Regions from separate parts of the Vibrio chagasii genome, predicted to be linked through region 1. Evidence: riboswitches for the same ligand, from Rfam matches in the RefSeq annotation. Region 1 holds a riboswitch; the other holds the start of a gene.
The links. A riboswitch is a leader RNA that binds a small molecule or an ion and turns the genes downstream of it on or off. The one in region 1 is predicted to bind lysine.

Region 1 (11,810 bases):
TCGTTGTCGCAATCCAGTGACATATTCACCAGTTGCAGAACATTTCCTGACGTCTCACCTTTAGTCCAAAGGCGCTCTTTAGTACGAGAGAAGAAGGTCACTTGACCTGTTTCGCCCGTCTTTGCTAACGCATCTTGGTTCACGTAACCCATCATCAGCACTTGGCTTGACTGGAAATCTTGTACAATCGCAGGAACGAGACCGTCGTCTTTATCCCAATTGATACGTTCAGCTAGCGTATTTACTTCTGTCGCTGCAAAACTCATAGACGCACCTCTACACCTTGTTGTTTTAGATACTGCTTTAATTCACCAATATTGATGACTTGTTTATGGAATACTGAAGCAGCGAGCGCTCCATCCACATTAGTTTTGTTATAAGCTTCAGCAAAGTGCTCCATTGCACCTGCGCCACCCGAAGCAATCAGAGGCACCTTACACACTTCACGCACCATGTTGAGCTGCTCAAGGTCGTAACCGTTTTGAACACCATCTTGGTTCATCATATTTAGTACGATTTCACCTGCGCCACGCTTTTGTACTTCCTGCACCCAATCTTTGGTTTCCCATTTGGTTGCTTTAGTACGCGCTTCATCGCCTGTGAATTGATAAACCTGATACTTACCAGTCTCTTTATCGAAGTATGAATCGATACCAACAACGATACACTGTACGCCGAACTTATCCGCAAGATCAGTGATCAGTTGTGGATTAGCCAGTGCTGGCGAGTTGATGGATACTTTATCAGCTCCAAACTCTAGAATGCGCGCTGCATCTTCTGCTGATTTAATACCACCAGCGACACAGAAAGGAATATCGATTACCTCTGCGACACGCTTTACCCAACTCTTATCAACAACACGGCCATCACTTGATGCCGTGATATCGTAAAATACTAATTCATCCGCGCCCTCTTCTGCATAGCGCTGTGCTAGCGGAACGATGTCGCCAATGATTTCGTGGTTACGGAACTGAACGCCCTTAACCACTTGTCCGTCACGGACATCCAAACAAGGGATTATTCGCTTTGCCAGCATGCAAATGCCTCCTCTGCGGTGAACTTACCATCAAGTAGCGCACGACCAACAATCACACCAGCCACACCGCTACCTTTTAGAGCTTCGATGTCTGCTAGGCTGCCAATGCCGCCCGATGATTGGAACTGAACCTGCGGGTACTGCTTACAAAGATCCACGTAAAGCTCTACGTTTGATCCTTCTAGCGTGCCATCACGAGAGATATCAGTACATAGAACGTGCTTAAGGCCAACGGTCAGGTAATCTTCAATCAGTGCTTCAATAGTCACACCAGAATCTTCCTGCCAACCTGAAATCGCAACTTTGCGAGTGCCGTTTTCGTCGATGTTGATATCCAGAGCAAGAACAATTTTTTCAGCGCCATACTTTTCCATCCAGCCTTTAACAAGCTCTGGCTGTTTAACTGCCGTTGAACCAACAACAACACGTTGTGCTCCTGCTTCCAGTAGGTCAATCACATCTTGCTCATTACGTACACCGCCGCCAATTTGAATGTTAGCAGGCGTGCTATCAAGTAGCTTAGCGATCAGGTCCAACTGGCGAGCTGTCGTGTCTTTTGCACCTGTTAAATCAACAAGGTGCAACCAGCCAGCACCAGCTTGGTGATATAAGTTGAACTGCTCTGCTGGGTCTACTTTGTATTCTGTTACTTGACCGTAATCCCCTTGGAATAAGCGAACTACTTGGCCTTCAATTAAATCTAATGCGGGAATAATCATTTACATTCCTTATATGGCAACGTTAGCCGCTGCCTAATCCTTATTACAATTCCAAGAAGTTCTGAATCAGCTTAGAACCAGCTTTTGATGAGCGTTCAGGGTGGAACTGAACACCATAATAGTTACCGCTTTGGACTGCTGCGGTAAACGGATTGCCGTAATCACACTGTGCGATGGTGTAGTCACCTACTGGCATTGCGAAGCTGTGAACGAAGTAAAAGTACTCGCCTTCTTCAATGTCTTTAAATAGAGGGTGATTCGGTGTTGCAGTGACGGTATTCCAACCCATGTGTGGCAGTGGTAAATCGCCCGTATCCAGTAAACGAACTTCACCCTCACACAAGCCTAAACATTCAACTAGCTCGTCGGCCTTTTGGCCTTTTTCTTGAGATAACTTACCAAGAAGCTGCATGCCTAAACAAATGCCAAGCAGAGGCTTCTCTACTTGCTTTACAAGAGCGACAAGATCGCGCTCTTGTAAGTTTTTCATTGCTTCACTTGCTGTACCTACACCTGGCAGGAATAGCTTGTCGGCTGCAAGAACCACTTCAGGCTCTTTTGATATTTCAACAGTGTAACCTAGACGTTCAATCGCAAATTTAACCGATGAGACGTTGGCACAACCAGTATCAATAATAACTACTTTCTGCTCTTTCATACCGATTCCTTACAGAACGCCTTTGCTGCTCGGTAACTCGTTACCTTCAACTTTGATTGCTTGGCGCAGAGTACGACCAAATGCTTTGAATAGGCTCTCAATGATGTGGTGATCATTATTGCCAGCAGAAGAAAGGTGTAGCGTACAAGCTAGCGTGTCAGTTAAAGAACGGAAGAAGTGAACCACCATTTCCGTTGACAGGTCACCCACTTGCTCACGGCTGAACTTAGCATCGAACTTCAAGTACGGGCGACCAGAAAGGTCTAACGCACACTGAGCCAGACACTCATCCATAGGTAGGCTAAAGCCAAAGCGGCCAATGCCACGTTTGTCACCTAGCGCGTCTTTCAGAGCTTGGCCTAACGCAAGTGCTGTGTCTTCTACTGTGTGGTGATCATCAATGTGCAGGTCGCCTTTCACGGTCAGGTTCATTTGGAAACCACCGTGTGTCGCGATTTGATCAAGCATGTGGTCAAAGAAACCCATGCCTGTATCGATCTTGTTGCCACCGGTTTCATCAAGGTTTACCGCTACCTTGATGTCAGTTTCTTTGGTGGTACGAACCACTTCAGCAACACGCGCGTTAACCGTTAGGTCTTTTACAATTTGTGGCCAGTTTAGCGTGCCTTCCGTTTCAGCATCTGGGCCATATTGAATACCGCGGATTGCCATGTTCTCTGCAAGTTGAAGATCCGTTACTCGATCGCCAATCACAACAGAGTGTTGGAAGTCGACTTTACCGCCCTGCAGATATTCTTTAACCATCCCTAGCTTAGGCTTTCGGCAAGAGCAATTGTCTTCGTCAAAGTGAGGGCAAATAAGCACGTCATCAAACTTTACGCCTTGAGCTTCGAAGAAATCCATCATCATATTGTGTGGCGCATCGAAATCTTCTTGTGGGTAGCTATCAGTACCAAGGCCATCTTGGTTAGTTACCATCACTAGACGGTAACCAGCATCTTGCAATGCAAGTAGGCTAGGAATCACTAGCGCTTCAAATTTTAGTTTGTCTAAACGGTCTACTTGGAAATCGACTGGCGGCTCAACAATTAAGGTGCCATCGCGGTCTATAAAAAGTGTTTTCTGTTGTTTACTCACTTGAACTTCCTTTTAATTTTAAATCTGGTGGCCTAGCAAAAATCAAACGCTAACCCAAAATATTGATTTCATTTGTCAGCCTATTATTCATCGAATAAAGGCTAACAAATGTTATTACTGGCAAGCCTTTCGCTACTGATAAAAGTTACGAATGAATCCAAGTGTCTTTTCGCACTCTTCCCGGTTACCAATACTAATTCGAACACAGTCTTCAATTGGCGAATTACGTAAGATAATGCCACTGTCCCATGCCGCTTTAAACAATTCGTCACCGTTCGGGAATTTAACCAAAAGGTAGTTACCCCAACCATCAAATACCGTAACGTTAGGCATCCCCATTAGGCCTGCCTGTAAGTATGCTCGGTTAGCGCTCAAGTCCAAAACCTGAAACTTTGCTCTTGCAAGACCTTGCTCTGAAAGTGCTTGAACCGCGATATCCGCAACAGGGATTGGCACCGGGTATGGCGCAATCACTTTCAACAATACATCGATAAGCTCTTGGTTCGCCAGCGTAAAGCCACAGCGTAGTCCAGCCAATGCAAAAGCTTTAGACAAGGTACGCAGAATCGCTAGATTCGGGTATTGCTCAAGTAAATCAACGGTTGACGCTTCTGGGCAGAAGTCGATGTACGCTTCATCCATCACAACAATTGCTTTATCTTGGGTCATCTCAAGTAGCTTGATGATGTCCTTACGTTCAACCAAATTACCAGTCGGGTTATTTGGGCTACAAACAAACACAACTTTCACGTTGTCTAGCTGAGCTTCAATCGCTGGAAGGTCAAGTTGCCACTCTGCGGTTAGAGGAACAACTTTACGCTCAACACCAATCGTCTCAGCGCTAATCGCGTACATACCATAGGTTGGTGGGCAGTAAAGAATAGCGTCTTCGTTCGGCTCACAAAAAGCACGAATCAGCAGTTCAATACCTTCATCGGCACCACGTGTTGTCAGAGTTTGCTCTGATTTCACACCTGCATATTGAGCATAAGCATCAATCAACTCTTTAGGCTGGCATTCGCTGTAGCGATTGAGACGAGACAGGTTTAAGTTGTACTCGTTATCGAATGGGGATTCATTGGCGTTTAACCAAACGTCACCCGTGCCGCCAATGCGTCTTGCAGACAAGTAAGGTGTAAGAGCCTGAACTTGTTTTCTCGCTAACTTTTCCATGCCCTGCCCTTATTTTGCTTGGTTTAACTTTTCAACTCGGATGGTCACAGCGCGTTTGTGTGCATCCAAGCCTTCGGCTTCCGCCATTGTTACTACAGTCGGAGCCAGACCTTTTAAGCCATCGGCTGTCAGTTCTTGCACCGTCATACGTTTAGAGAAATCAGCTAAACCAAGGCTAGAGTATGTCTTGGTGTAGCCGTAAGTCGGCAATACGTGGTTAGTGCCAGAGGCATAGTCGCCTGCAGATTCTGGAGACCAATCGCCAAGGAAGATAGAGCCTGCATTGTCTAGCAATGGCAGCAATTCACGTGGGTTCTTGGTTTGAACGATCAAGTGTTCAGGACCGTAGAAGTTTGAAATCGCTATCGCTTGAGTGATGGATTCAGCAATGATGATTAGGCTTGATGCCAACGCTTGCTGAGCGATACTCGCGCGAGACAGCTCTTTCAATTGTTTTTGAACGGCTTCGGTCACTTGATCCGCAATCAATGGAGAAGGTGTGACCAACACCACTTGAGAATCAGGGCCGTGCTCCGCTTGGCTCAACAAGTCAGCTGCAATGAAGTCTGCGTCTGCTGTTTCATCAGCAATCACTAACACTTCTGACGGACCAGCTGGCATATCAATCGCCGCGCCACGGAAGTCGTTGCTCACTTGGCGTTTCGCTTCAGTTACGAAGGCATTACCTGGGCCGAAAATCTTATCGACTTTAGCAACGCTTTCCGTACCGTAAGCCATCGCAGCAACCGCTTGACCACCACCAACGTTGTAAACCTCATCGATCTTACAAAGCTTAGCGACGTACAAAATCTCGTCAGCGATTGGTGGAGGCGAACAAAGCACAACCTTACGACAGCCTGCGATTTGAGCGGGAACACCTAACATAAGAACCGTTGACGGAAGCGGCGCACTGCCACCTGGGATGTACAGACCAACCGTGTTAATTGCACGTGTCACTTGCTCACACACAACACCTTGTTGCGTCTCAACCTTAATTGGCTGAGGTTTCTGAGCTTCGTGGAACTTAGCAATATTGCTGTAAGCTTGTTCTAGCGCCTGCTTCATTTCTGGAGTTAGACGAGCGCTCGCTTCTTCAATCTCATCTGAACTTACTCGAATTGATTTTGGAGTCACGCGGTCAAACTTCTCAGTCAGTTCTTTAAGCGCTGCATCGCCCTCATTTCGTACTTTTGCAATAACATCAGAAACTGTCGCTGTGATGTTTACACCTTCAGTAACAGCGGGACGCTCTAATACCGAGTCTTGCTGTGACTCACTTAAAGATTGCCAAACAACGGTTCTCATCGTCATTACCCCATCATTTTTTCGATTGGTAGTACTAGAATCGAGCTTGCGCCTAACTCTTTCAGCTGTTCCATCGTTTCCCAGAACAAGTTCTCGGTACTTACTAGGTGAACAGCTACTTTATCTTTATCCGTTGATAGTGGAAGAACCGTTGGATCTTCAGCACCAGGCAGTAGTGCTTTGATTTGCTCCAGCTGAGAAGTTGGCGCGTGTAGCATGATGTACTTCGATTCTTTCGCTTGTTGAACACCCTGCATACGAGTCAGTAGTTTTTCAATCAATGCTGTTTTGTCTGCGTCGAATTCACCAGTACGTTGAATCAAGGTCGCTTTAGATTGGAAAATCACTTCCGCTTCTTTTAGGCCGTTTGCTTCTAGCGTAGCACCAGTAGAAACCAAGTCCGCGATTGCGTCTGCAAGGCCAGCGCGAGGAGCTACTTCAACCGAGCCTGTTAGCATACAAGTGCTGAAATCAACACCCTGTTCGTCCATGTAGGCTTTAAGTAGTTGTGGGTAGGTTGTTGCAATACGCTTGCCCGCTAGATCTTGTGGGCCGTTGTACTCTTCATCTTTGTTAATTGCGATAGATAAACGGCAGCCACCGAAATCTAGACGACGTAGTGTTTCGAACTCTGCAGGCTCTTTAAGAGCAAGGCGATCTAGACGAACTTCTTCAAGCTCATTTTCACCGATAAAACCAAGGTCAACCACACCGTCCATGATAAGACCTGGGATGTCGTCATCACGAACTAATAGCAGGTCAATTGGCATATTTAGTGAATGAACGACTAGGCGCTCACCCATGATGTTAAATTTAACACCACATTTTTTTAGTAGGTCTTGGCACTCTTTACTTAAGCGACCTTTCTTTTGAATTGCGATTCTTAGGCGTTGTGTCTGCATTGCTGTATCCCTGTGCAAATATTTGAATTTATTGATTATTTAAAAGCGCTAAAACTAAAAAACCCTCGGAAGACTCTGTCATCCCGAGGGTTTAAATCTAAATTCTTTTGACTTAACCTCCGGGAGTAATCTTGCTCCCGGGTATACGTAAATCTCCCCGAAAGACTAGATAGGGTGATGATGGTGATGAATGTTCATTACTAATTTACGCATACTTATCAGCTCTTAGGTTGTTTGCTGTCTTGTCTCCACACTAACTAAGGTAAGATCCTTTTTCAACCATTTATTCGAACTTTTTTCACGAAACTTAAAATTAAATTAACAGGCATAAAAAAGGGAGGCCAACGCCTCCCTGATAGTTTACTGATTAACTTTCGTTTTTAGCTTTTACATGTCGCCATTTTGCAACGAGAGAAATAAGCCAGAGCGAAACATACAGCTACGAACGTTAGTGCTGCAGCGCTGAATGCGATACCGATAGAAGCTGTAATACCTAAGGTAATAAAGCCAATACACGATACAAATGCGACTGACAGCGCGTACGGAAGCTGTGTCGATACGTGGTCGATGTGGTTACAACGAGCACCAGTAGAAGACAGAATCGTCGTATCAGAGATTGGAGAACAGTGGTCACCAAATACTGCACCCGCTAGAACCGCACTTAACATAGGAAGAATCAGTGCGATATCCGATGCTGCTGCCATGTCACCTGCGATAGGTAGCATGATACCGAACGTACCCCATGAAGTACCTGTAGAGAACGCCATAACGCCTGCTAGAAGGAACAAGATAACTGGTAGCCAGTGGTAATCGATGCTGCCCGTTACTAGAGATGATAGGTACGAACCTGTTTTCATGTCACCGATTACAGAACCGATAGTCCAAGCGAACACAAGGATTAGGATAGCGCCAAACATAGAGCTCGAACCGATCCACATCGTTCTTGCGATGTCTGCCATAGATAGCTTCTGCTTAAATACAGTCGCTAGCGCAACAAGAAGACCGATGATGCCACCGTAAACAAGAGATTTACCAACATCTGTATTTTCGAATGCACCAAGTAGGTTAAACGCTTGACCATCAGCAGCTAACGCTTGACCGCCTGTGTAAAGCATTGCTGCAACTGTCGCTACGATCAATGAAACGATCGGCATGATTAGGTCAGAAACAGAACCGTTCTCGCTCTCTTCGATATCTAGCTCTTCGTTTAAATCGTGAGCTTGCTGGCTATCGTTGTCACCTTCAAAACCACGGCCTTGAGACGCTTCGATTTCGTGATCGCGCATCTTACCAACATCTAGACCGAACCATGCAACTGCAAATACCATAAGCAGTGCGAACACAGCGTAGAAGTTCATTGGAATAAGACGAACGTAAGCACCCAGTGCAGAATACTCAGTCACACCGTGTGTTACTAGGATGCCACCGATGATGGTAATGATGTAAGCACCCCAGCTAGAAGCGGGCATGATCACACACATTGGTGCAGCTGTAGAATCAAGAATATAAGCTAGCTTAGCGCGAGATACGTAGAAACGGTCTGTAACAGGACGAGAGATTGCACCCACTGCCAAGCTGTTGAAGTAATCATCAACAAAGATGAATACACCTAAGAATGCAGCAAGCAGTTTTGAACCACGCTTGCTCTTAACTCGAGATTGAGCCCACTCAGCGAATGCACGAGTACCACCAGAAAGCGTTAATAGCGCTGTTGTCATTCCAAGAATAATTAGGAAAGCAATGATGCTCATGTTCCAAGTATTGATACCACCATCTTCGATGAAAACACCAGATGCTTTAGTAAATACGTAGCTAGCGGCATTACCTACTGAATAGTCAGCCAGTAAGATGGCACCCATAACGATACCGACACCCAAAGAAACCAATACACGGCGGGTAACAATAGCAAGACTTAAAGCCACAAGTGGCGGAAGCAAAGATAAAGGAGATGTTGCAAAATCTATTAAATTCATGATCTTCAAAAACCAGTTTTTTATTTGGCTAGAGATCTACTGCAGACAAACTTGATACGGCTGACCAAGTTCATGTTGAACTAAGCGAAAGGGAAGTGAACACTTCACCCAACCCTACAGTAGCGCTCCATAGTTTAAAATTAAGACTATGGCAGTGTTGTACCTATTGAGCACAACCCCAGCAAATTGCTTAGATATACAATTTACTTCGGCAATTACACCTTTCATTCCCGTTCATTGGCATCACCCCAACGAAAACTACTTTTTATAATTGCACCTCTACGTGCGACAACATTATTAACCAATCAAACAACAGTTTAACAAATGATTAACCAAAGCATCGCATCAGGTAGCCGCAATTGTACCCATCAAGAGCAACAATGCAACATATCATTCCGAGAAAAGCAGCTTTTTATTTATGAACTAATCAACCTAAGCGTAGTCAACATAAGGTAATTACTCCACCAGTCACATATCAGTTTTTAAGATAATCTTAATATCTATTATAAATTCAATAGAAAGGTGCATGGAAATTTTCAACTATTCATCTCACTTTTATATTTAAATATGTAATAGAAGAAATACTATTTGTTTTATTCCTAAGCTCTGTTTATTATTAGGTGGATTATTTAGTTTACCTTGATGGAAAATATCATGTCTGAATTAACAAAAACTCTATTAAATATCCGTAGCCTTCGCGCATTCTCACGTGAATTAACTCTTGAGCAACTAGAAGAAGCGCTAGACAAGCTAACTATTGTTGTACAAGAGCGTCAAGAGTCTGAAGCTGAAGAACGTGCAGCAAAAGCAGCACAAGAAGCTAAACTTTCTGCTATTGCTGAGCAAATTGCAAAAGACGGAATTGATGTTGCTGATCTTATTGCTGCACTTTCTGGTGAAGCAAAATCTAAAACAACAAAAGCAAAACGCGCTCCTCGCCCAGCTAAATACAAATACGTAGACGCAAACGGTGACGAGAAAACTTGGACAGGCCAAGGTCGTACGCCTTCAGCTATCCAAGAACAACTAGATGCTGGTAAATCTCTGGAAGATTTCGCTATCTAAGCGTTTAGTTTGCAGAGTGAGTAATCCAATTACCTACTAAGCAATAGAATTAATATTTAAGTCGACCAAAGTATTATTTACGGCTTCAATATATTCAGAAACAAAAAAGGCTCCGAAAGAAGCCTTTTTTATATTTTGTTACTCTTCAATGTTTTTTATAAACATAGATGCGCATTTGATAAACTCATGCGCACCAGATAAACAAAATCTCTTATCTTTCCCAGTACGCTTCTTCTAGGCTGTCTTCTCTTTCAGGAAGGCCGCGAGATAAACGTGGAGAGTGCTGAACCAATACTTCATAGCTCGCACGGTTTGAATATTTACAAACTTGTGAGAAAGAAGAATACGTCAAGAATGAATGCTGGTGCTTACTTGAGTTTGGCACGTTTTCTTTGTGGTACTTATTCGCTGCCATATCATGTAATAAAGCCGATAAAGCCGCATCACCTGCACCATTGGTATTTTTGATCTTCTCAGGACCGCCCATATAAGGCGCAATATGTGAATAAACTTTAGTAGGGTTTTCACATAAATCTTTATGAGCCGGACGGCTAAATTCATAACGGTTGAATTCAGCAATTGAACCTGGAAGCAAAGGCAGTGATGTTTCACGTTTCGCTGCGTCTTCCGTGTAACCCGCCATAAATAGACCAACAGGACCTGCAGTACATAGTACTAGGTCTACCCAGTCTAACGCCTTATCAGAAGCAGCGAGTGGATCGCTTTCGCCAGTTAGGGCTTCAGCTTCGTCTTCATTCATTGCAACAACCGTTACGTGTTGCTCTAAGAAATCTTTCCAGAATTCAGGATCGTCTTGAATAACAAATTTCGTACCCAGTGTTAAAACAACAGGCACATCGTATTTCTTCGCGTATTCGATCGCTTTCATTGTTGCTTCAGGCATAGGGTCACCTGGTTTACAACGAACCAAATAAGCAGTTAATACTAAAGCAGAAGCACTTTTGAAAATCTTTTCAGGAATACTTTCTGGATTTAGTTGGTTCATTTGACCTTCGCTAATTGCGAAAGTACGTTCACCGTCTTCAGTAATTAATGCAAAGCAGCGACCAATTGCGCCATCTACCCCTTGTAAATGGTTCAAATCCATTCTGCTTGATGTATTACATAAATAGCGGTAACCATAACTACCGATTTTAATATCTTGGCTCATTACGCCCAGCAGCGTTGAGCGGTCATCCGCCAGTACTGAATAGTTGTGTAATGTATTACCAATAGTGCCACCAGCATATTCGTTGGTAATTAAGCACTGTTCTTTGAGTTCTTGATATAAAGACTCAGCCGCTTCATCACCGATAACCAGTGAGTGTCCCTTACTTAAACCGTACTTCTCAATAAGTTCATAACTCACTTTTGCTTCAATATCCACCAAAGTTTGGTCAATACCGATAATATGAGTACGTGACATTCTTTTACTGCTTTGAGCTTGGCTCACTAATGGATCACGAGCGTGAACCGGAAAATAGTGCTTTGATTTACGTTGTCCAGGGAATTTCATAGGGCTAGTCTAAGTCAAGGGGAAATAGGTGGCGGATTCTACCGCGCTATATTTAACGCGGCAATCATTCAAACTATAGCAAACGTTTGCTGAGCTATTTTTTTATTCGCCTTCCATAAAGCTTAAATCAGGCAGCATCTCTAAATGCTCTGCATAACGCTTTTGGTTAAACTCTGCGCCATTTTTCATTACGTCAAATACTTCAACGGCAAGTGCACATGCCATTGCTGCAATTGCATCTTCACGCGCTGTGCCTGTCATCATCAGACGCATTAACGTCTCTTTTACCTTAATTGGCTGGCCGTCTTCTAGCTGATTTTCAATAATTTCAATCAACTGCTCTTCTTGCATAAATTCGTTTTGTT
Region 2 (11,810 bases), 840 kb from region 1:
TTCAGTTGTATTACAGGTGTATCAGGGTCAGGTAAGTCGACACTGATTAATGACACCTTCTTTAAAATTGCTCACACCCAACTCAACGGTGCAACGACAGCAGTACCTGCACCACATAAAAAAATCAAAGGCTTAGAGCATTTCGACAAGGTCATCGATATTGACCAAAGCCCTATCGGTCGAACGCCAAGATCAAATCCTGCAACCTATACAGGGATCTTTACACCTATTCGTGAATTATTTGCGGGGACACAGGAGTCTCGTTCGCGCGGTTACAAACCGGGACGCTTCAGCTTTAACGTGCGTGGCGGACGTTGTGAAGCCTGCCAGGGCGACGGTGTTATCAAGGTCGAAATGCACTTCTTACCGGACGTTTATGTGCCGTGTGATGTGTGTAAGGGCAAACGCTACAATCGTGAAACACTAGAAGTTCGCTACAAGGGTAAAACCATCGACGAAGTACTGGAAATGACCGTAGAAGACGCACGTGAGTTCTTTAATCCGGTTCCAGTGATCGCTCGCAAACTGCAAACTCTCATGGATGTCGGCCTTTCTTATATTCGTTTGGGGCAAGCCGCAACTACCCTATCTGGTGGTGAGGCTCAACGTGTTAAATTAGCGCGTGAGCTGTCTAAACGAGATACAGGGAAAACGTTATACATTCTGGATGAGCCAACAACAGGCCTTCACTTCCACGATATCCAACAGCTATTAACCGTATTACATCGCCTACGTGATCACGGTAATACCGTTGTGGTGATTGAACACAACTTGGATGTCGTTAAAACCGCAGACTGGATACTCGATCTCGGCCCTGAGGGTGGTCAAGGTGGTGGTGAAATCGTTGCAGAAGGCACACCAGAAGATGTGGCACTAGTCGAAGGTTCACATACAGCACGCTTCCTTAAGCCTATGTTAAATTTGAACTAGGTGTAAAATAGCGTCCTGTGGGTGGACAGAAAAATGTTAAAGTAACGGAGCTTGTTTCAAAAGGAACAAGCTCCGTTTTTATAAGGTTAGGGATTTATGGCAACAATACACACTAGCGGAACCCAGCTAGAGCATCAGATCACTCAGCTACCTCTCAACAAAGCATTCCTTGCTTCATTAGCTGTTGTGTTCTTACTCGCCATGCATTTTTTCATGCCTAACCCAGGTGGTTCGGGCCTTGCTCTATCCTTTAATCCGACGACTTGGCTGGCTCTAAGCTTCACTCTAGCGATTGGATTTTACCAGCTAGCAACCAATCGAGAACTTAAGTATTCCAAGTTAACCGTAGGCTTACTGATCAGCTGTGTGATACTCACATTGCCTATTCTATACAGCAATGCTTCACCGCAAGGAGCATCCAGTCGATTACTTGGGTTATGGGCTGGCTTTGCTTTATTTGTAGTACTTCAGCAGTTCAAATTCAGTAATAAACATAAACAGCGCATGCTGTGGTTCATCGTACTTGCTGTCGTCATACAGGCACTGTTTGGCTATGTGCAATATTTTTTGCTGGAGCCTGGTAACCTATTTGGTTACAACACTGAAGCCAATCGTCCTTATGGGATCTTCCAGCAGCCTAATGTGATGGCTAGTTTTTTAGCGACGGGTTTTGTCCTTTCTGCTTACCTATTAGCGAGGCAGCCAGCCAAGTACAACCACAAGATTAGTGAATCATTTTTACTCTACCTAACACCAACGTTAACGGTACCACTGCTGATCATAATCGCATCACGCACAGGTTGGTTAGCAGCACTCATTGGGTTCTTGTGTATTCTGCCTTACTTATACAGATTCTCGACCAAGAAACGCTTCTATGGATGGTGTGCATCCGTTGTTGTCGGTGTCGTAGTTGCATTTTCAGTAATCAGCCTTAGCACTACAGATAGCATAGCGAGTAAAAAAGCGAACCTAGAGAGCCCTCGTGCTTACACCTTCCCGCAAACATTAGACATGTTGGTAGAGAAACCATTTACTGGTTACGGCTACGGAAAATTTGAATCAGAGTACACCCTGTATACCGCTCGCCAGCATCAACTCAATTCAAACTATCACCCGGGGCTTCCAGCAATGGATCACCCCCACAATGAGTTTCTATTCTGGGGAGTTGAGGGCGGTATTGTACCTATCATAGGAATATTGATTGCCGCAGTATTAGTATTGTCGCGGATCTCAAGCTCAGCCAAAGGAACACGCTTGGCTTTACTGGCGCTATTCATACCGATACTTTTACACTCTCAATTAGAGTACCCGTTCTATCACTCAGCGATACACTGGATAACCTGTATCATATTGATTTATTGGGTCGACCAGCGCGCTTCACGTCATTATCAGCAGCCGTTCAGCATCATCAGTAAAACCTTATTTAGAGTGACCAGCTTGGTGTTACCAATTCTGGTGAGTGTTTACATGTTGAGTGCACTGCATACTAACTATGTACTGACCAAATTTGAGCGATCTAAACCTAAAAACCCAGACATTCTCAAACAAGTCACTAACCCTGTGGTTTGGAAAGATCGCTACGATTGGGACATATACAGCACCTACCTGAACATTGGTCTTTATAAGGGTGACCCTAGCCTTATTCAGCCTTACGTTGATTGGTCACTAGAGATCATAAAGAGTAAACCAAGACCAGCGTTCTACAGTAACCTGATCCTTGCTTACCAAGGTTTAGGGGAAGAGAGCAAAGCGGAGCAAATCCGTAGTGAAGCAAAGTTTCTATTTCCAGACAGAGACTTTTCACAGGTTCAATACAAGAAAATATCTCAAGCTGAAAACAACGTCTCATCGGCAGAGTAGTAGCCAATTTTAACTCGTAGTATTACCTTTAAAGCAAACAAAAAAAGCGCACGATCCTCGTGCGCTTTTCTTTGAAACTAGTCTAATTCGGTTATTTAAGTACGTCTTGCAGTGCTTTAAGGCACAACGTCACATTCTCTTTACGAGCGCCGTAGCCCATCAAGCCAATACGCCATGCCTTACCGGCCAAAGAACCAAGCCCGGCACCAATCTCAAGATTATACTCTTCTAAAAGCTGCGATCTGACTTTCGCTTCATCAATTCCTTCTGGGAAGTAAAGCGCATTAAGCTGTGGTAAACGGCTCTCTTCATCAACAACGAACTTCAGCCCTAATGCTTCTACACCTTCTTTTAATTCTTGATGCATGGCGTGATGACGAGACCAAGCATTATCTAAGCCTTCATTTTTCAGTAGCACGAGAGACTCATGCAGCGCGTAAAGGCTATTGACTGGTGCAGTGTGGTGATAACTACGCTTACCTTCACCGCTCCAGTAACCTAATACTAGGCTCTGATCCAAGAACCAGCTTTGTACAGGAGCCTGACGTGCTTTCATTTTATCAACAGCACGCTGAGAGAAAGTCACAGGTGATAAACCAGGAACACAAGACAAGCACTTCTGACTACCAGAATAAACCGCATCGAGCTGCCATTCGTCCACTAACAGTGGTACACCACCCAATGAGGTTACCGCATCAACAATAGTCAATGCATCGAACTGGCCAGCCACCGCAGAGATAGCTTGAGCATCCGATAATGCACCAGTAGAGGTCTCAGCATGTACAAACGCAACCGCGACTGCGTCTGGGTTTTCTGTCAATGCTTGCTGTACCTTTTCGACAGATACCGGCTTACCCCATTCGTCGTCAACGAGAATTGCTTCGCCACCGCAACGCACCACGTTTTCTCGCATACGCTCACCAAACACGCCATTTCGACAGACGATGACCTTTTCACCGGGTTCAATCAAGTTAACAAAACAAGTTTCCATACCGGCGCTGCCCGGCGCTGATACAGCAATCGTAAACTCATTATCTGTCTGAAATGCATACTTAAGAAGCTGTTTGACCTCATCCATCATTGCAATAAACAGCGGGTCTAGATGACCTATGGTTGGACGACTCAAAGCTTGCAGTACTTGAGGTGAGATATCAGAAGGCCCAGGCCCCATTAACGTTCGATGTGGTGGATAAAAACTATCGATAGTAGAAGTATTTGTTAAGTTAGACATGTAAATCCCTTACGTTAATGGTGTTGATATTCCACCCTAAAGCAAATCGAACATGTCAGCAATTAGCCTTAGGTCTTGAGGTCAAACCACTGTCACATAATTGTTAAAATTATTTTTAAATTATCTCAAGTTACCAATTGACATTGTGAGCGCAAACACGTTCAATGAAATGGCTATCTAGCAGAAGAGGAGCACTGCCCAGGCAGATGTTTTGTGGAACCGCATTTCCGATACAAAGCATTTATGGGGAGCAGTGCCGAGATAATAAAAGGATGCAGGACCTTTATTATCGGTTGAGCGGGCTGAATCCCGGCAACTGTCACCATTTCTATATGGTGAAGAGCTTCTGAGGTTACTATTCACATAATTCCTCTCTTTTTGCTCTAAAACTCTCTTCGAAAAACATTGGACGTTGGATTACCCAACCGTAATTTTATTTTAGGAAGTCGTGGGAGATATATCGTGAGTGCATCTAATGTAGCTGGTTCTTTTAATGTCGCTAAGTTTGGTGGTACAAGTGTTGCCAACTTTAAAGCAATGAGCCGTTGTGCTGCCATTATTGAAAACAACTCAAATACCAAGTTAGTCGTAAGTTCTGCGTGTTCAGGTGTAACCAATTTACTTGTCGAACTGGCAAACGGTGTGCAAGACAAAACTCGCCGTCAGGAAGTGATGACCCAGTTGACGGACATTCATAATGCAATTCTTGACCAACTTGCTGACCCAACCAGCGTCGAAAAAGAAGTTCACTCCATTCTTGACGACATTGCGAGCGCTGCCGAGGCTGCATCATTTCAAACAAGCACTAAGTTAACCGACCACTTAGTTGCGTGTGGTGAGTTGATGTCGACACACCTTCTTGCTCAAATCCTTCGAGAACGAGGTGCACCTGCGGTTCGCTTCGATATCAGAGAAGTGATGCGCACCAATGATGACTTCGGAAAAGCAGAACCTCAGCTTGAAGAAATTTCAGTGCTAGCGAAAGAGAAACTGATTCCATTGTGCCAACAACAAGTTGTAGTCACACAAGGCTTTATTGGTGCAGACAATGACGGCAACACAACAACCTTAGGTCGTGGTGGTAGTGATTACTCGGCAGCGCTTATTGCAGAGTCAGTACAAGCGATTGGCTTAGAAATTTGGACGGATGTTCCAGGCATCTACACCACCGACCCTCGTATTGCACCTAAAGCTTCTCCAATCCCAGAAATCAGCTTCAGTGAAGCATCTGAGATGGCAAACTTTGGAGCGAAGATCCTGCACCCATCAACGCTAGTTCCAGCATTACGTCACCAAATTCCGGTGTTTGTCGGCTCTTCAAAAGCACCAGAATTAGGTGGAACTTGGATCCGTCAAGAGGTGGAAAGCTCCCCACTGTTCAGAGCCCTGGCCCTTCGCTGCAACCAAACCATGGTTACACTACGTAGCGCTAATATGTTCCATGCTTACGGTTTCCTTGCGAAAGTATTCGAGATCCTTGCTAAACATAAGATCTCCGTTGATCTTATCACTACCTCTGAGATCAGTGTTTCACTCACCCTAGATCAAACTGATACATCTGGTGGTGCTCCTGAATTACCAGAAGCAGCACGTCTTGAGCTAGAAGAACTGTGTTCAGTCGATGTAGAACATGACCTATGTTTGGTGGCATTGATTGGTAATAACATGAGTGAAAGTAAAGGCTACGCTAAGCAAGTATTCAGCACCCTTGAAGATTTCAACCTGCGCATGATTTGTTACGGGGCAAGCCCTCATAACTTATGCTTCCTGCTCAATGAGTCAGTCTCTAAACAGGCGATTCAAAAGCTGCATCAAGAGCTATTCGAATAAGGCGATAGTGAATTAATAAGAGTTCAACGCTCAAAGTACAGATACAAAAAGGGTTGCAATTAAGCAACCCTTTCTATTTTTACAAGTAACTCGCGGATTTAATAGCTAGTTAATATTTGGACCTAGCCACTTCTCAGCTTCCAACATATCCCAACCCTTACGGTCAGCATAGCTGTCTACTTGATCCTGTTGAATCTGAGCAATCGCAAAGTATCGAGAATCAGGGTGAGAGAAGTACATCCCAGAAACTGAAGCACCAGGCCACATCGCATAGCTGGACGTCAGTGACATATCGATGGTCCTCTCAACATCCATCAACTCCCACAACGTGCCCTTCTCTGTATGCTCAGGGCAAGCAGGATAACCAGGAGCAGGACGAATACCTTGGTATTTCTCTCGAATCAGATCATCGTTAGATAAGTCTTCATCTGGAGCGTAACCCCAAATGTCCTTTCGTACCTCTTGGTGTAGGTATTCAGCAAACGCTTCAGCCAGTCGATCAGCCACAGCCTGAATCATGATGGCATTGTAGTCATCACCATTGGCCTTGTATTCATCCGCTAGCTCACGCTCACCAATACCGCCTGTCACAGCAAAACCACCAATCCAGTCCGCTTTACCGCTTTCTTTTGGAGCAATGTAATCTGACAAACAGTAGTTAAAGCCTTTAGGCTTCTCAGTCTGTTGGCGAAGGTTATGTAGAACTTTGAGAACCTCGGTACGAGACTCATCGGTATACACCTCAATGTCATCACCAACACTGTTAGCAGGGAACATCGCACACATACCACGGGCTTCAAGTAGCTTCTCTTTCTCTACACGATCCAGTAACTCGTTCGCATCTTTGAATAAACGTTTTGCCTCTTCGCCCACCTCTTCGTGGTCAAGAATAGCTGGGTACTTACCGACTAATGACCATGTCATGAAGAATGGTGTCCAGTCGATATAGTTACGCAGTGTTGCCACATCAAAATCATTGAATACATGCACACCCGGTTTAGCTGGTGCTGGCGGAGTATATGCGTCCCAATCAATCGCCACTTTATTTGCGCGAGCTTGCTCGAGTGTCACTGGCTTAGTGCGAGGCTTCTTACGATTATGCTGATCGCGAACGCGCTCGTAATCTAAGTCCAACTTCTCAACGAAGGCAGGTTTTAGCTCTTCAGAAAGTAGTGAGGTACATACGCCAACTGCACGAGAAGCGTTATTAACGTAGACCACCGGTTCTGAGTAATTCTGTTCAATTTTAACAGCAGTATGCGCCTTGGATGTCGTAGCACCACCAATCAATAGTGGTAACTTAAAGCCTTGTCGTTCCATTTCTTTGGCAACATGCACCATTTCATCAAGGGATGGAGTAATCAGGCCAGAAAGACCAATAATATCGACGTTTTCTTCTTTCGCGACTTTGAGAATTTTTTCACATGAAACCATCACGCCTAGGTCGATGATGTCATAGTTATTACATTGAAGAACGACGCCAACAATGTTCTTACCAATATCATGAACATCGCCCTTAACTGTCGCGAGAAGGATCTTACCGTTACTCGCACCAACTTCTTTGGATGCATTAATAAACGGCTCCAAGTGGGCTACAGCTTGCTTCATTACACGGGCCGATTTAACAACTTGAGGGAGGAACATCTTGCCTGCACCAAACAAGTCGCCGACCACGTTCATGCCGTCCATTAGCGGACCTTCAATTACCTCAATTGGTCGAGCTGAATTGACACGTGCTTCTTCAGTATCTTCAACGATGAAGTCAGTAATACCTTTGACCAAAGAGTGCTCTAAACGCTTCTCTACAGGCCAAGTGCGCCACTCGAGTGCTGATTTATCTTCAACTTTACCAACCGCTCGCTCTAGATACTCGGTTGCCATATCCAGCAAGCGTTCCGTAGAGTCTTCACGACGGTTTAGTACAACATCTTCAACAGCATCACGCAGATCTTCTGGCACGTTATCGTAAATTTCCAGCTGACCAGCGTTTACGATGCCCATATCCATACCATTTTTAAAACAGTGGTATAAGAATACAGCGTGGATTGCCTCACGAACGTAGTTATTACCTCGGAATGAGAATGACACGTTCGATACACCACCCGAGATCATCGCATGAGGTAGGCCGCGCTTGATATCGCCTACCGCTTCAATGAAATCAACCGCATAGTTGTTATGCTCTTCAATACCAGTCGCAACCGCGAAGATGTTTGGGTCAAAAATAATGTCTTCAGGTGGGAAGCCAACCTCATCAACAAGAATGTTGTAAGCATTGGTACAGATCTCGACTTTACGTTCACGTGTATCTGCCTGACCGACTTCATCGAACGCCATCACGATTACGGCTGCACCATAGCGGCGAACCAACTTCGCTTGCTCGACGAACTTCTCTTTACCTTCTTTAAGAGAAATTGAGTTAACGATACCTTTACCCTGAATACATTTCAGGCCGGCTTCAATAACCTCCCATTTTGATGAATCGACCATTACTGGGACTTTTGAAATCTCTGGCTCAGAGGCACATAGATTAAGGAATTTAACCATACACGCTTCAGCGTCTAGCATTCCTTCATCCATATTGATATCGATGATCTGGGCACCATTTTCAACTTGCTCACGAGCAACACTCAATGCCTCATCGTAAAGCTCTTCTTTGATCAAGCGTTTGAAGCGCGCAGAACCGGTCACGTTCGTTCGCTCACCTACGTTTACAAACAGAGACTCTTTTGCAATGGTCAGAGGTTCTAAACCGGATAAACGACACGACACAGGTAGGTCCGGCAATTGGCGAGGAGTTACACCTTCAACCGCTTCTGCCATTTGACGAATATGTTCTGGCGTAGTACCACAACAGCCACCAATCAAGTTCAAGAAGCCACTTTCAGCCCATTCTTTAACGTGCTCTGCCATGTCTTCAGGTGAAAGGTCATACTCGCCAAATGCGTTAGGTAAGCCTGCGTTAGGGTGAGCAGAAACATAACTCTCTGAGATACGAGACATCTCGCCAACATACTCACGCAGCTCATCAGGGCCTAATGCACAGTTCAAACCAAACGAGATAGGCTTAACATGACGAAGGGCGTTATAGAAAGCTTCCGTCGTCTGCCCTGAAAGCGTACGACCTGATGCATCAGTAATGGTGCCAGAGATCATGACCGGTAAAGTGATGCCTACTTCTTCGAAAACAGATTCCACTGCAAAAGCACACGCTTTAGCATTGAGTGTATCGAAGATGGTTTCGATAAGAATAAGGTCTGAGCCACCTTTGATCAGCGCGCGAGTCGATTCAGAGTAGGCCTCGACTAACTCATCAAAACTCACATTACGATAACCCGGATCATTAACATCTGGAGAGATAGAACAAGTACGGTTTGTTGGGCCTAAGACGCCGGCAACGAAACGAGGTTTTTCAGGAGTCTTTGCAGTCCATTCGTCAGCGGCTTCTCGTGCTAACTTGGCTGCTGCAAAGTTAATTTCTTCACTAAGGCTTTCCATATCGTAGTCGGCCATAGCAATGGTTGTAGCGTTAAAAGTATTGGTTTCAAGGATGTCTGCCCCAGCTTCCAAATATTGCGAATGAATATCTTTGATAAGCTTAGGTTGTGTAAGTACCAAAAGGTCATTGTTACCCTTTAAGTCACTATGCCAATCCGCAAAGCGTTCACCACGATAGTCTTGCTCTTCCAATTTATAGTCCTGAATCATGGTACCCATGCCACCATCAATCAGTAAAATTCGTTGCTTCAACAGAGCATCAATCTTTTGCCTTACATTACTTCCCACGGTACAACCTCATTCCTTTAATTATGCTTCCATCCTATCACACATTAAAAAGGAGTCTAGACGTCTAAAAGAGGAAATTGATTACCGAGTCCTGACAAAAAGTGTTTGCTATTTGAGCATGAGACAACGAAAATTCATATTCATACTTTGTTACATGTTGGTACCCCAATGTCGGTCTATTACACCTTATGCTTCTTGTCTGCTGCAGCCATGCTCATTGCCTTTGTTAATAGCAAAATTGGTAAAATGCAAACAACCATCGCCATCACAGCAGGCTCAATGATGCTGTCTCTTTTAATTATCATTGCGGGCCAAAACAACTGGTTTCAGTTGGCCGACATTGCTTCTGAAACGGTTGCCAGTATCAACTTTGAAGACTTCCTACTTAAAGGGATATTAGGCTTCTTACTATTCGCAGGCGGTTTAGGGATAAAACTACCAAACCTAAAAGACCAAAAGTGGGAAATCACAGTGCTCGCACTCGGCGCTACTCTTTTCTCGACCTTCTTTATTGGTTTTGTTCTTTATGGTTTCTGTCAGTTCATCGGCATCCAATTCGATCTCATTTACTGCTTACTATTCGGTTCTCTTATCTCCCCTACCGACCCAATCGCTGTTTTAGCCATAGTAAAGAAACTCGATGCACCGAAACGAATCTCAACTCAGATTGAAGGTGAATCGCTATTTAACGATGGTTTTGGCTTGGTAATCTTCGTCACTCTATTCACCATTGCGTTTGGCACAGAAGCACCGACAGTTGGCAGCGTGACCATGCTATTTGTCCAAGAGGCTATTGGCGGTATCGTTTATGGTTTTGCATTAGGTCTTATATTCCACTACCTAATCAGTAATACTGATGACCACTCAATGGAATTGCTACTCACCATTGGTGTCCCTACTGCAGGTTATGCTTTTGCTGAAGTTCTCCACGTATCAGGTCCATTAGCTATGGTGGTATCAGGTATCATGATTGGTAACTGGACTCGCTTTATCGGCTTCTCTAAAGAGAGTGAAGACCACCTTGACCACTTCTGGGAACTAATAGATGAGTTCTTAAATGGCGTATTGTTCTTATTGATTGGTATGTCGATGCTGCTGTTCAAATTCCACCAAGAAGACTGGATCTTAATGGCATTCGCAGTTCCTCTAGTATTGAGTGCACGCTACCTGAGTGTTTTCTTGTCGTACATTGGATTTAAGCGCTTTAGAACTTACAACCCATGGTCGATTAAGATTCTAACTTGGGGCGGCTTACGTGGAGGCTTAGCACTAGCCATGGCTCTATCAATCCCTTCCGGTATCTGGGTAATTGAAGACAAAGCGATAGATGTTAAAGAGATAATCCTTGTCATGACCTATGCCGTAGTGGTGTTCTCGATTCTGGTTCAAGGCTCGACAATTACTCCTATGATAGAGAAAGCAAAACAAGCAGAGAAAGAGCTAGATTAACACCTAGATAGATTAACCAAGGCCACCTACTTTAGGTGGCCTTTTTTATACCTAATGAAAGTCAAACTCACCAATTCCCACACTGAAGCTATCGCTGAAAGGTATGTGTAGAACATAGAAGCTTATATAGATATTTGATACCACTATTATTGGAGTAATCGAAAACCTTAATTTAGGGGGAGTACTAAATTTGGCCGGAACTCTTTCAGGAGGTTAAGTCCTACAGATACCTCATTGTTCTGCACACTCACTAGCCTCCCCAATAACCCACTCTCAAGTTATATTAGCTTCAATCGAAAGACTTCACCTTTCACCTGGAAACACAAAGAACGGGAATCAATGTCTCGCTAGAATAGCGTTAGTTATTAACTAGCGGAACTATAGAGCAAAATGAGTATTGGCTAGATAGAGATCACTTGGTACTTCTAGCGTTACTTCTAAAGATGACAGGAATAATAAAGGCTCTAGCATTTTGCTGGGACGCGCACTCTAAAGACTTAAATATGGCAGGAATGGAGAGATTAGACTGAGCTGGCGAGCTAGGGGAACGCGTAGTTATTCCAACTTTGCTTCGCGAAAAAAAACCTCAGCATTTCTGCTGAGGCTTAGTATATGGCAAGGGTTGAGGCATAAACTCCCAACACGCACAGTTTTGGTAAGTAGGGGAATCCGCGGCTCTGCCAATAGAGTATTATTAGATTCAGAAAGCAAAAAGGCTCTAGCATTT

Region 2: it holds a riboswitch for lysine, as region 1 does, so the genes downstream of both, lysC (lysine-sensitive aspartokinase 3) here and OCV52_RS05400 (Na+/H+ antiporter NhaC family protein) in region 1, are expected to answer to the same signal.

What each region holds. Positions count from the first base shown of each region.
Region 1 is NZ_AP025465.1:1,164,407-1,176,216, reverse strand. It holds gene hisIE (bifunctional phosphoribosyl-AMP cyclohydrolase/phosphoribosyl-ATP diphosphatase HisIE) at 1-266, opposite strand, end outside; gene hisF (imidazole glycerol phosphate synthase subunit HisF) at 263-1,036, opposite strand; gene hisA (1-(5-phosphoribosyl)-5-[(5-phosphoribosylamino)methylideneamino]imidazole-4-carboxamide isomerase) at 1,018-1,755, opposite strand; gene hisH (imidazole glycerol phosphate synthase subunit HisH) at 1,799-2,413, opposite strand; gene hisB (bifunctional histidinol-phosphatase/imidazoleglycerol-phosphate dehydratase HisB) at 2,423-3,511, opposite strand; gene hisC (histidinol-phosphate transaminase) at 3,644-4,684, opposite strand; gene hisD (histidinol dehydrogenase) at 4,694-5,995, opposite strand; gene hisG (ATP phosphoribosyltransferase) at 5,995-6,891, opposite strand; His leader region at 6,945-7,081, opposite strand; gene OCV52_RS05400 (Na+/H+ antiporter NhaC family protein) at 7,272-8,864, opposite strand; lysine riboswitch at 8,977-9,154, opposite strand; gene OCV52_RS05395 (H-NS family histone-like protein) at 9,519-9,929, shown strand; gene OCV52_RS05390 (inosine/guanosine kinase) at 10,141-11,445, opposite strand; gene OCV52_RS05385 (hypothetical protein) at 11,548-11,810, opposite strand, start outside.
Region 2 is NZ_AP025465.1:322,654-334,463, reverse strand. It holds gene uvrA (excinuclease ABC subunit UvrA) at 1-930, shown strand, start outside; gene OCV52_RS01535 (PglL family O-oligosaccharyltransferase) at 1,027-2,790, shown strand; gene OCV52_RS01530 (pyridoxal-phosphate-dependent aminotransferase family protein) at 2,882-4,021, opposite strand; lysine riboswitch at 4,198-4,375, shown strand; gene lysC (lysine-sensitive aspartokinase 3) at 4,484-5,851, shown strand; gene metH (methionine synthase) at 5,957-9,634, opposite strand; gene OCV52_RS01515 (cation:proton antiporter) at 9,803-11,083, shown strand.